3 regions of the Desulfovectis peckii genome follow, and region 1 is predicted to be linked to each of the others. Evidence: predicted binding sites of a transcription regulator. Region 1 holds the regulator's gene; each other region holds the start of a gene.

Region 1 (3,280 bases):
CTTATTATACAAAGTAGCCAATGAAATATTTAACGTGGAGGCGGCCTGCCGTTTTCCCGTCATTGACATGCCGTAAGTTTCCAATGCTTTTATAATCAATATTTTTTCCATTTTATCAATCGGCATAATGTCAATTGAATTGTTATTTGTACAGCCGACTAAATAAGGTTTAAGTGAATCGGCAGTTAAATATTCATCCTGTGAGGTTAGCATTACCCTTTCTAGCACGCTATACAGTTCCTTGACATTCCCCGGCCAGCGGTAATTTTGCAATACCAGAAGGGCATTAGGTGATAGGCCTTTGACCCTTTTACCCAGTTTGCGGTTGAGCTTTTTTATTATTGTATTACATAAGGGTTCGATATCACATTTACGTTTTCTCAGCGGCGGAATGTTTATTTCTATTACATTAAGCCGATAAAACAAGTCTTCTCTAAATTTGCCGTTTCTGATCAACCGGCGTATGTTGTGAGCGGTAGCGGCAATAATGCGCACATTCGCTTTGATTGGCTTTACTCCGCCCACCCGTTGAAAAGTAGATTCCTGCAGAAAACGCAGCAGCTTAAACTGAAGCTGGGCATTCAGTGCGCCTATTTCATCTAAAAATATTGTTCCGCCGTTAGCCAGTTCTATTTGCCCAATTTTATCTTTTTCAGCCGTATTAAAAGCACCTTTTTCCGTTCCAAAAAGTTCACTTTCTAACATATCGTCTGCAACCGCTGCGCAGTTAACGGTAATAAAGGGCCGGTTGCCCCTGTTACTTACACTGTGAATGGCATGGGCAAAGATTTCCTTTTCTGTGCCGCATTCCCCTAAAAGCAAAATCGGGGTATCGCTTTTCGCGGCATGTTGGGCGTCTGTCACTGCCTGTTTCATTTCATTGCTGGCGGCAATAATATCATTAAAAGTGTATTTGCTGCTGGTTACCTGCCTGTATTTATTAGATAGGTTTTCAATTGTGAAGTTGCTTTTTCTTAAATCCTCGATGATGCTCATAAAATTTTTAATCTGCTGGAAAACTAACACTGCCCCTTTTAACTTTCCGTCTGTAATTATCGGATAGGCGTTGGCCACTACTTCAATTTTGTTGCCACCGACAATTAAACGCTGACCGGTTACTGCCTTTCCTGTGCTTAATGCCTGGGCTAAAATTCCATCAGGTGACACTTTAAAAATGTTTTGGTTAATGTGTTTTTCTGCCGGCATATTGGTGATTTCACTAAAAGCTTTATTTACAAATATAATATTGCCAAAAGAATCTGCTACTTCAATTGGTTCAGGGACAGCGTCCAAAATACTAGACAATACTTCTAACGGCAGCACTGAAAATCACCACTTTACCTTAGAATAATTTAACATTTCCACACAATTCGGAAAATTCCTTCTATAAATGTGTCCAAAACATTAAATAATTGAAATTTGTCAACAATGCGAACAAACGTTTACCATTTAGCCGGTTTTGTGCTATAATTAACCAAAACTATTGAAAGGATGTTTTAACTTGCATAGTGAGCTCAACGATCGGGAACAGGCAGTTTTGCAAGTAATAAAAGACAATATCCGTAAAAAGGGATACCCTCCTTCGGTGCGCGAAATAGGTATGCTAGTTGGCTTTAGTTCCAGTTCTACTGTGCATGGCTACTTAAGAAGGTTAGAGCAAAAGGGATATATACGTCGCGACCCTACTAAGCCCCGGGCCATTGAAATATTAAACGATTTGCCTGAATTAGAAAGGGTAGATAATGATGAATTTATTGAAGTACCGGTTATCGGACAAGTTGCCGCCGGGCTTCCTCTGCTGGCGGTAGAAAACATTGAAGACACCTTCACATTGCCCAGAACTTTTACCGGCTACGGCGAATTGTTTATTTTAAGGGTACGCGGTGAAAGTATGATTGAGGCCGGGATATTGGAAGGAGATTTGCTTTTGGTGCGCAAACAGCCCAATGCCGTTAACGGGGATATTGTTGTTGCGCTGATAGAAAATGAAGCTACCGTAAAAAGGTTTTATAAAGAAAAAAATTTCATTCGTTTACAGCCGGAAAACAAAGATATGGAACCGATAATTGTACAAGACGTCAACATTATCGGCAAAGTAATCGGCTTAATGAGAAAATTGTAAAAAGTTACTTTAGGTCAATAAAATTTATTTTTTATTAAAAAAGACACCTCTAATGTTGTATAGGTGTCTTTTTAGCACTCTGGTATTATTATTTCATTGCTTCTTTACAAAGTTCACAAGTACTGCAGTAATCGGCCTTATCCTGTATGATAAAGCAATAAGTATCTTGTTCCTTCCAGCAAGGCTTATTTTTGTTAACCCCGCCTTCCTGTTCGCGCTTTCCGCCGTTACAGCCTTTAACGGTCCAGCACGGATACAAAGCAAGCGTATGTTGTACCCCTGCAATATTTAATCCCTTTTCGTTAATTAAATAGTGAATAAATCTTAATCTTTTAATATCGTTATTGGTGTACAGACGCTGCTTATTGCGTCTTGCCGGCTCGATTAATTTATGTTTTTCCCATATGCGCAAGGTTTCAGGGTGAACATTTAATAACTCAGCAACAACACCGATATTATAAAGAGGTTGGTCATCGTTAACTAGAACCATGCTTAAAACCACCTTTTCCTTTTAGTTAGCTACTTTATCATTATATATTTGCAAAACACATTTGTAAATATATTAATTGAAATTTGATTTACAATAACGTTGAAAATTCCCTAAAAAACAACATTTTCACTTAAATAGGTATTTTTATTTTTAAAAGCGGCGCATGTTGCTGCGCCCCGTAAACATCGGTCTCGCCAATTGAACCGGAGGGTCTTCTTCTCACTATGGTTATCTTTATGGCCAATGCCTGAGGAAATTCAACAATATCGATTATATCCTCCTCTTTAATGGCATACAGTCGGCAAATTAACTCTTTATTAATTACTTTTGACTGCACTGCTTTTTGATAGCTCAATTCATCTTTAAAAATAATATCCAGTGTCAGTTCAAAAGGGCCGGAATTTTTGCTTCGGATTACTTTGGCTAATTCAACAATGGAAACGGCGCTCATTATTTCACCTCCAGCATTTTCACCGGAAATAATGCCAAGGGATCATCTGCTTCCAGCAAATGGTAAACGCTAAATTCATAAACCGCCCCCACTTTGAAATCAGACGGCGAATAAGGAAATGCCAAATTGCCGGCAGTGGCAATACGGCCGGGATAACCGTAATGCAGCATGGTGCTGCGGGCAAAGCTGCAAATAGTATCCGCAATATCTTGTGTAT
Region 2 (3,280 bases), 240 kb from region 1:
ATGCCGTCACAGGCTTTTTCCAGTTTTTCTTGTTTTAACATATTGTTAAATATATTCAATTGCTGCTGTCCGGCCGTAGTTAGGTTAGAAAGGCTTAACCCTACCAAACGCACTTTAATGTGCTCGTTCCAATGCTGTTTAAGCAGTTTTAGCGCCCCGCGGTAAACTTCATTAGTTATGTTTGTAGGCTGTTCCAGTGTTAGGGCATGGGTTTTGCTGGCGAAATCCGTGTTTTTTAAGGTCAGTGATACAGTTTTGCCGGCATAGTTTACATTTCGGGCGCGAAAACAAACTTGTTCGGCCAGCTCTAAAATAACCACCTTTATTTCGTTAAGTCCGACGTAGTCGCGGGGCAGGGTAATTTGATTGCCGATACTTTTAATATAATTTGCGTTTCCCGGTTCAACCGGGCTATAATCCAGACCATTGGCTGAGAGGTGAAAAATTTCACCCATTAACCCAAACTTAAGTTTTAAAACATCTGCGGGAAACTTGGCTAAATCACCAATAGTTTTAATATTTAACCGTTGAAAATGCTTTTCGTACCTGCTGCCCACGCCATACAGACGGCGTACCGGCAGCGGCCAGATTTTTTTTGGCACTTCTTCCATGGTAATGCTGCTTAAACCGTTTGGCTTTTCAAACTCGGAAGCCATTTTAGCCAGCAATTTGTTGGGGCCAATGCCTATGCTGCAGGTAATACCAAGCTCTTCTTTAATCCTCCTTTTCATTTTCAAAGCTATTTCTCTAGGCGAGCCAAATAAACCGATTGATCCGGTAATGTCTACAAAAGCTTCATCTATGCTGTAAGGCTCTACTAACGGGCTGAAGTCGCGCAGTATATTCATTGTCCGTGTGGAAAAATCAACGTAATGCTTAAAGCAGGGTGAAACAAAAATACCGTGCGGACATAACTTTTTTGCTTCGTTGACGGTCATGCCCGTTTTAATGCCGTATGGCCCTTTTGCTTCGTAAGATGCAGCCAGCACCACACCGTGTCTTTTTTGCGGATCGCCGCAGACAATTACCGGCTTGCCCCGAATGGCCGGATTTAAGGCTTGGTGCACCGAGGCAAAAAAGCTGTTCATATCAATTAACATAATTACTTTTTTCTCCATAACTGCATTATATACCAAACATATGTTCTGGAACAAGAGGGGGTAAAAAATAATAAAACCGGTAAAATTAACAAGCGGGTAATTAGAATTGGTTTATATTTTTAAACAACCGATTACTAAATTAAACCCATTATTTAAAAATGAAATTATTAGTTGACACTTGTAAAGTAATAGCATAAAATAAATGCAAACAATTATTAAATAAAGTCAAGAGTAAATTTTCAGACTATTATGGTTTATCAAACAGGGGGCGAAACGAAAAAAATGTCACTAGGAGAACGGATAAAGCAAATACGTGAAAATAACAGCCTCAGTGTCCGACAATTGGCTAAAAAAGTAGGCGTTACCGCTAGTTTTATTTACCAGTTGGAACAAGATAAAGTTTCGCCGTCGTTTTCCACTTTAAAAAGTATTGCTAATGCTTTGGAAACTAATATCAGCTTATTTATTGAAGATGAGCTTCCTGAAGAGTGGGTAATTATCCGGAAAAACAATCGCAAAAAAATTGCTACCGGCAGTGAAAATATAAAATTAGAAATGCTGACATTTTTAGGAACCAGAAATAAAAAGATGCAACCGTTGGTTTTTGAAATTCAACCGGGGGAAGAAAAACTGCAACTGCCTTCTTTTAGTGGTTCCCATGAAGACTTTATCTACATAATTCAAGGCGAAGTATTAGTTACAGCCAATAATCTTGTTTACACCATGAAGGAGGGTGATGCCGCCTATTTTATGTTTGACAGTCCTACTGTAATTAAAAATGTGGCGGATAAGAAAGCAGTAGGCTTATGGGTGGTCAGTCCGCCCGGAATATAAGGAAATCTTTATCTAAAAATAAAGGGGGATTAACAATGGGATCGCCGCAAAGAAAATTCCAAAAACTGCAAGAAATTATTGATCGTTATGAGGGGAAAACGGCTAACCTGATAGCTATTTTACAGGAAGTCCAGGATGAATATCGTTATTTGCCGGAAGAAGTGCTGACTTATATCGCTACCGCGATGAATATTCCGCCGGCAACGGTATTTGGGGTTGCTACCTTTTATGCCCAGTTTTCGCTGATTCCTAAAGGTAAGTATGTGATTAAGGTTTGTGACGGTACTGCCTGTCACGTTAGGGGATCAGAGCCAATTAACTTTGCTATTAGGAAAGAATTAAATTTAAAAGACGATCAGCAAACCACCGATGACATGCAGTTTACTTTAGAACGCGTGTCTTGTTTGGGGGCATGCGGTTTAGCTCCGGTAGTTACGGTGAATGATGATGAAGTATATGGGCAGATGACTCCGGAAGGTATTGTGGATGTAATTAACAAGATTAGAGAATCGGATAATCAATAGGCCAGGAAAAAGGGGGCTTTTAAAAATGCTAAAAGTTCTTGAGGATTTAAACAAACTGCAGGCGCAGGCCAAAGAGGCATTAAGTAAAGAAAAAATGCGCATCTTAATTTGCGCCGGTACCGGTTGTGTGGCTAACGGTTCTTTAAAAGTATATGAAACGTTAAAAGAAAAGCTTGTTGCTAAAGGTTTAAATATTAAAGTTGAACTAATGGAAGAAAAAGAAGGCGAGCAATGTGCCGTTAATATCAGCGGCTGTCACGGCTTTTGCCAAATGGGACCGCTGGTACGCATTGAGCCTGCCGGCATCCTTTATGTTCATGTAAAACAGTCAGATGTAGACGATATTGTTGAACAACATGTTTTAAATGGTCAGTTAGTTGAACGTTTATTATACCGGCACCCGATAACCGGTGAAACGGTAAAAACCCAGGATGAGGTTCCGTTTTATAAAAGTCAGGAACGGGTGGCACTGGAACACTGCGGCCGCATTAACCCCGATGACATATATGATTATATTGCCCATGACGGGTATCAGGCTATAGCTAAGGTTATTACTGAAATGAGCCCGCAAGATGTTATTAATGAAGTTTTAGAATCCGGCTTAAGAGGCCGCGGCGGCGGTGGTTTTCCTACCGCGCGGAAGTGGCAGTTTGCTGCAGCGGAAAAATCGGATAAGAAGTATATTATCTGTAACGGTGACGAGGGCGACCCCGGTGCCTTTATGGATCGCAGTTTAATGGAAGGTGATCCTCACCGGGTAATAGAAGGAATGATGATTGCCGGTTACGCCATTGGGGCGGATGAAGGTTATATCTACGTAAG
Region 3 (3,280 bases), 340 kb from region 1:
CTCGGGCAGGCCGGCTGTTTTATAATAATCCCGCCATAAATTTTGATAAAAAGTTTCCTGCTCTGCTAATACAAAGTTTTTATCGGCCAAAGGGGTTAAAATCCACTCCTCACAGTTATAAAGGGCAGCCAAATTCCGACGCAAGTCGTGAATAACCCATTTTTGATCGGCAAATCGTTTGGCAAAGTGGGGTGCCAGCAAACCAACAATATTATAATCCGGCTCAATGGGGGCGTAATAAATACCGCCTGCCAGCAGTTGAAAGCGTATTAAACCCAACATGCGGTGTTTTTCTCGGCTCACCTTCTGGCTGACATCGTGGACTTTTTTTACATGCTGATTAGTAAGATGTAAATCTACTGCTTTGCCCACTTTAAACCCCAGGCGCAGATAATGATAGATATCGTTTTCAATTCCTTTTAACTCGGAAAGATAAGCCCGATAAACCGCCCTTAGTGATACCGGTGATATTTTTTTGATAATTGCCCGGTAAACTTTATCTGCCTTCGCCAGATCTGTTGTAATATCGACCGGACTGATAAATAAGCCTTCACGGTACTGCCGGCGCGGCATAATCACATCCGGTTTTTCATGATGATAGTAAGCCTGATATATCGCGCTGAGCAGTCCTTCAAAACTGCCGTCATAAAGATAGTAATTCATAATTATAACTCTCCTGTCACCGCAGTAAGCATATCCTGCGCATCCGGCAGCGACAGCTGATCGGAAAATAAAGTAAGCTGCCGGTATTTTGTTTTTTTACCGCTTATTAGGCGGTTTCTTAAGGTATCTTCTCTGTAGGGGGCATCTCCGTAATATTTGCCTTTACAAGTAATAAAGTAGCGCGCCCGTTTAAGCACCACGCCCAGCTTTGACAAGTGTTCATAGCTAAGGGGGCCCACTTTGCGGGCGGCAATTATCTTTTTCGCCGACTTTATGCCGATTCCCGGCACACGCAATAGCAGCTGATAATCTGCCTTGTTTACTTCCACAGGAAACAGGTGCAGATTCCGCAACGCCCAACCGGCCTTAGGATCCAGCTCTAAGTCTAAGTAAGGGTTGTCATCGCTGAGCAGTTCACCGGCTGAAAAGCCATAATAGCGCAAAAGCCAGTCGGCCTGGTACAACCTGTTTTCTCTTACCAGTTGGGGTTTGGCATCCTGCGGCAGTTTCGGATCATTGGAAACCGGAATATAAGCGGAATAATAAACCCGTTTTAACCGATAGCTTTTATAAAGGGCCTCAGTCAACCTGATAATTTGCAAGTCATGTTCTGCAGTTGCTCCTACAATTAGCTGCGTGCTTTGTCCGGCTGGGACAAAGGGTTGCACCTTTTTATAGCGCCGTTTATCATGCTGATATTCTAAAATTTTGGCATGAATGCCACCCATCGAGCTTAAGATGAGGGATTTTTTCTTCTGCGGCGCCAGTAATTTTAAACTTTTTTCGGTAGGCAGTTCAATATTGGCGCTCATGCGGTCAGCATATTTTCCGGTTTCGGCAATCAGTGAAAAATCCGCTCCGGGAATGGCCTTTACATGAATATAGCCGTTAAATTTATATTCCCGGCGCAGCAAACGCACGGTATGCAGCAGCAGTTCCATAGTGTAGTCACTGTTTTTTAGTATCGCCGAGCTTAAAAATAAGCCTTCTATGTAATTGCGGCGGTAAAAGTTTATCGTTATATCGGCTAATTCCTGCGGTGTAAAAGTAGCCCGCGGCAGATCGTTGGAAACCCTGTTTATACAGTAAGCACAATCAAATGTACAGCAGTTGGATAATAAAATTTTCAGCAGCGACACACAGCGTCCGTCAGCGGTCCAGCTGTGGCAAATGCCGCTGGCGGCAGCGTTTCCGATTCCATTTGGAGTATTTTTTCGCGAGCTTCCGCTGGACGAACAAGAAACGTCATATTTGGCAGCGTTGGTTAATATTTTAAATTTTTCGGCCAAATCCATAATTGCACCTCAAAACAGAAAGTATGTTCTGGTAATATTATAGCACCGTTTATTATTGCTAAAAACCACAACCGCTAAAAGCATAATTTATCTCTTTCTGTTTTAAATAAGCCGGCTCATTGCTTTTCTGCTTTCTGTCAGCTTGTCTGCACCATAAAAAGATTTGTATAATATTCCATAATGTTAAAAAACTAACACCAACGGTTTGGGAGTGATTTAAGATATGACATTTTTAGAGCTGGCGAAAAAAAGATATTCGGTAAGAAAGTACAGCAATCAGCCTGTAGAAAAGGAAAAATTGTTGCAGGTTTTGGAAGCGGCCAGGCTGGCTCCTACTGCAGTAAATTATCAACCCTTCCGGTTTATCGTACTGCAGGATGAAGAAATAAGGAAAAAAGTAGCCGCCACTTACAGCTTAGATTGGCTGCAGCAGGCACCGATAATTATTGTGATCTGCGGGGATCACAGCCAATCCTGGCGGCGGGCTGACGGCAAGGACTACTGCGATGTCGATGCTGCCATTGCCATTGATCATATGATGTTGGCAGCTGCGGAACTTGATCTAGGTACCTGTTTTATCGGTGCTTTTAACGCTTATGAGTGCAGTAAGATACTGGGGCTGCCCGCAAACTTAGAACCAATTGCCTTGCTGCCCCTGGGCTATCCGGCCGATCGCGGCCAAGTGAAGAAAAAAAGAAAGGAATTGGAGGAGCTGGTGCACTGGGACGGTTACAAGAAAGATGGCAAATAAGTAAATGAACATAATATTAAACCGCGTTTATCGTGTTTTGAAACGTCAAGCTCATAAAAGGCAGGGAAGCATCCCTGCCTTTTACGGCGAAAGGTAATATTATCCCCGGAGGATTAGCGCCGAGGACTGTTGCCGCCCGGCAGCCGGAGGCGGTAAGCCCGTTTATTTCTATGCGCCGGCTAATCGAAAGCATAAGTTCAAATGCCTTGGCGGCTTAAAAGCAGCGTAGCATTGGCGAGAAAGGGCAGGTAAATTTGTCCCTACAAGCAAAAAGCTGAAGTACTGCATAGCTTTATCTCGCAGCACTTCAGCCCCTTTATTGGCGTACATAATCTACTTACTCCAGTTTATCCAGGGCAAATTTTTTGTGGATAGCTTTTACCGCTTTTTCTGCATCGCTTTCTTTCACTACACAAGAAACTTTTATTTCCGATGTAGTAATCATATCGATGTTAACTTCTACCTCAGCCATTGCCTCAAACATTTTAGCGGCAACACCGGGACGGCTGATCATTCCGGCACCGACAATGGAAACCTTGGCCAAGTCTTCGGCATGGGTATAACCTCGAAA

The links. Region 1 encodes LexA, which represses DNA repair genes until DNA is damaged. Its sites were predicted from a motif close to CNAACANNTGTTNG; they were not measured.
Region 2: the regulator LexA is predicted to act here: its motif matches at 1,134-1,147, upstream of dinB (DNA polymerase IV).
Region 3: the regulator LexA is predicted to act here: its motif matches at 1,975-1,988, upstream of ACZ5NG_RS03870 (putative DNA modification/repair radical SAM protein).

What each region holds. Positions count from the first base shown of each region.
Region 1 covers NZ_AP042409.1:1,113,692-1,116,971, forward strand. Annotated here, with positions in the region: gene ACZ5NG_RS05615 (sigma-54 interaction domain-containing protein) at 1-1,323, opposite strand, end outside; gene lexA (transcriptional repressor LexA) at 1,502-2,122, shown strand; gene ACZ5NG_RS05625 (MerR family transcriptional regulator) at 2,211-2,612, opposite strand; gene ACZ5NG_RS05630 (DUF4387 domain-containing protein) at 2,743-3,063, opposite strand; gene ACZ5NG_RS05635 (acyclic terpene utilization AtuA family protein) at 3,063-3,280, opposite strand, start outside.
Region 2 covers NZ_AP042409.1:871,252-874,531, forward strand. Annotated here, with positions in the region: gene dinB (DNA polymerase IV) at 1-1,100, opposite strand, end outside; gene ACZ5NG_RS04395 (helix-turn-helix domain-containing protein) at 1,383-1,934, shown strand; gene nuoE (NADH-quinone oxidoreductase subunit NuoE) at 1,970-2,458, shown strand; gene ACZ5NG_RS04405 (NADH-ubiquinone oxidoreductase-F iron-sulfur binding region domain-containing protein) at 2,484-3,280, shown strand, end outside.
Region 3 covers NZ_AP042409.1:769,394-772,673, reverse strand. Annotated here, with positions in the region: gene ACZ5NG_RS03875 (TIGR03915 family putative DNA repair protein) at 1-663, opposite strand, end outside; gene ACZ5NG_RS03870 (putative DNA modification/repair radical SAM protein) at 666-1,958, opposite strand; gene ACZ5NG_RS03865 (nitroreductase family protein) at 2,182-2,709, shown strand; gene ACZ5NG_RS03860 (aspartate kinase) at 3,047-3,280, opposite strand, start outside.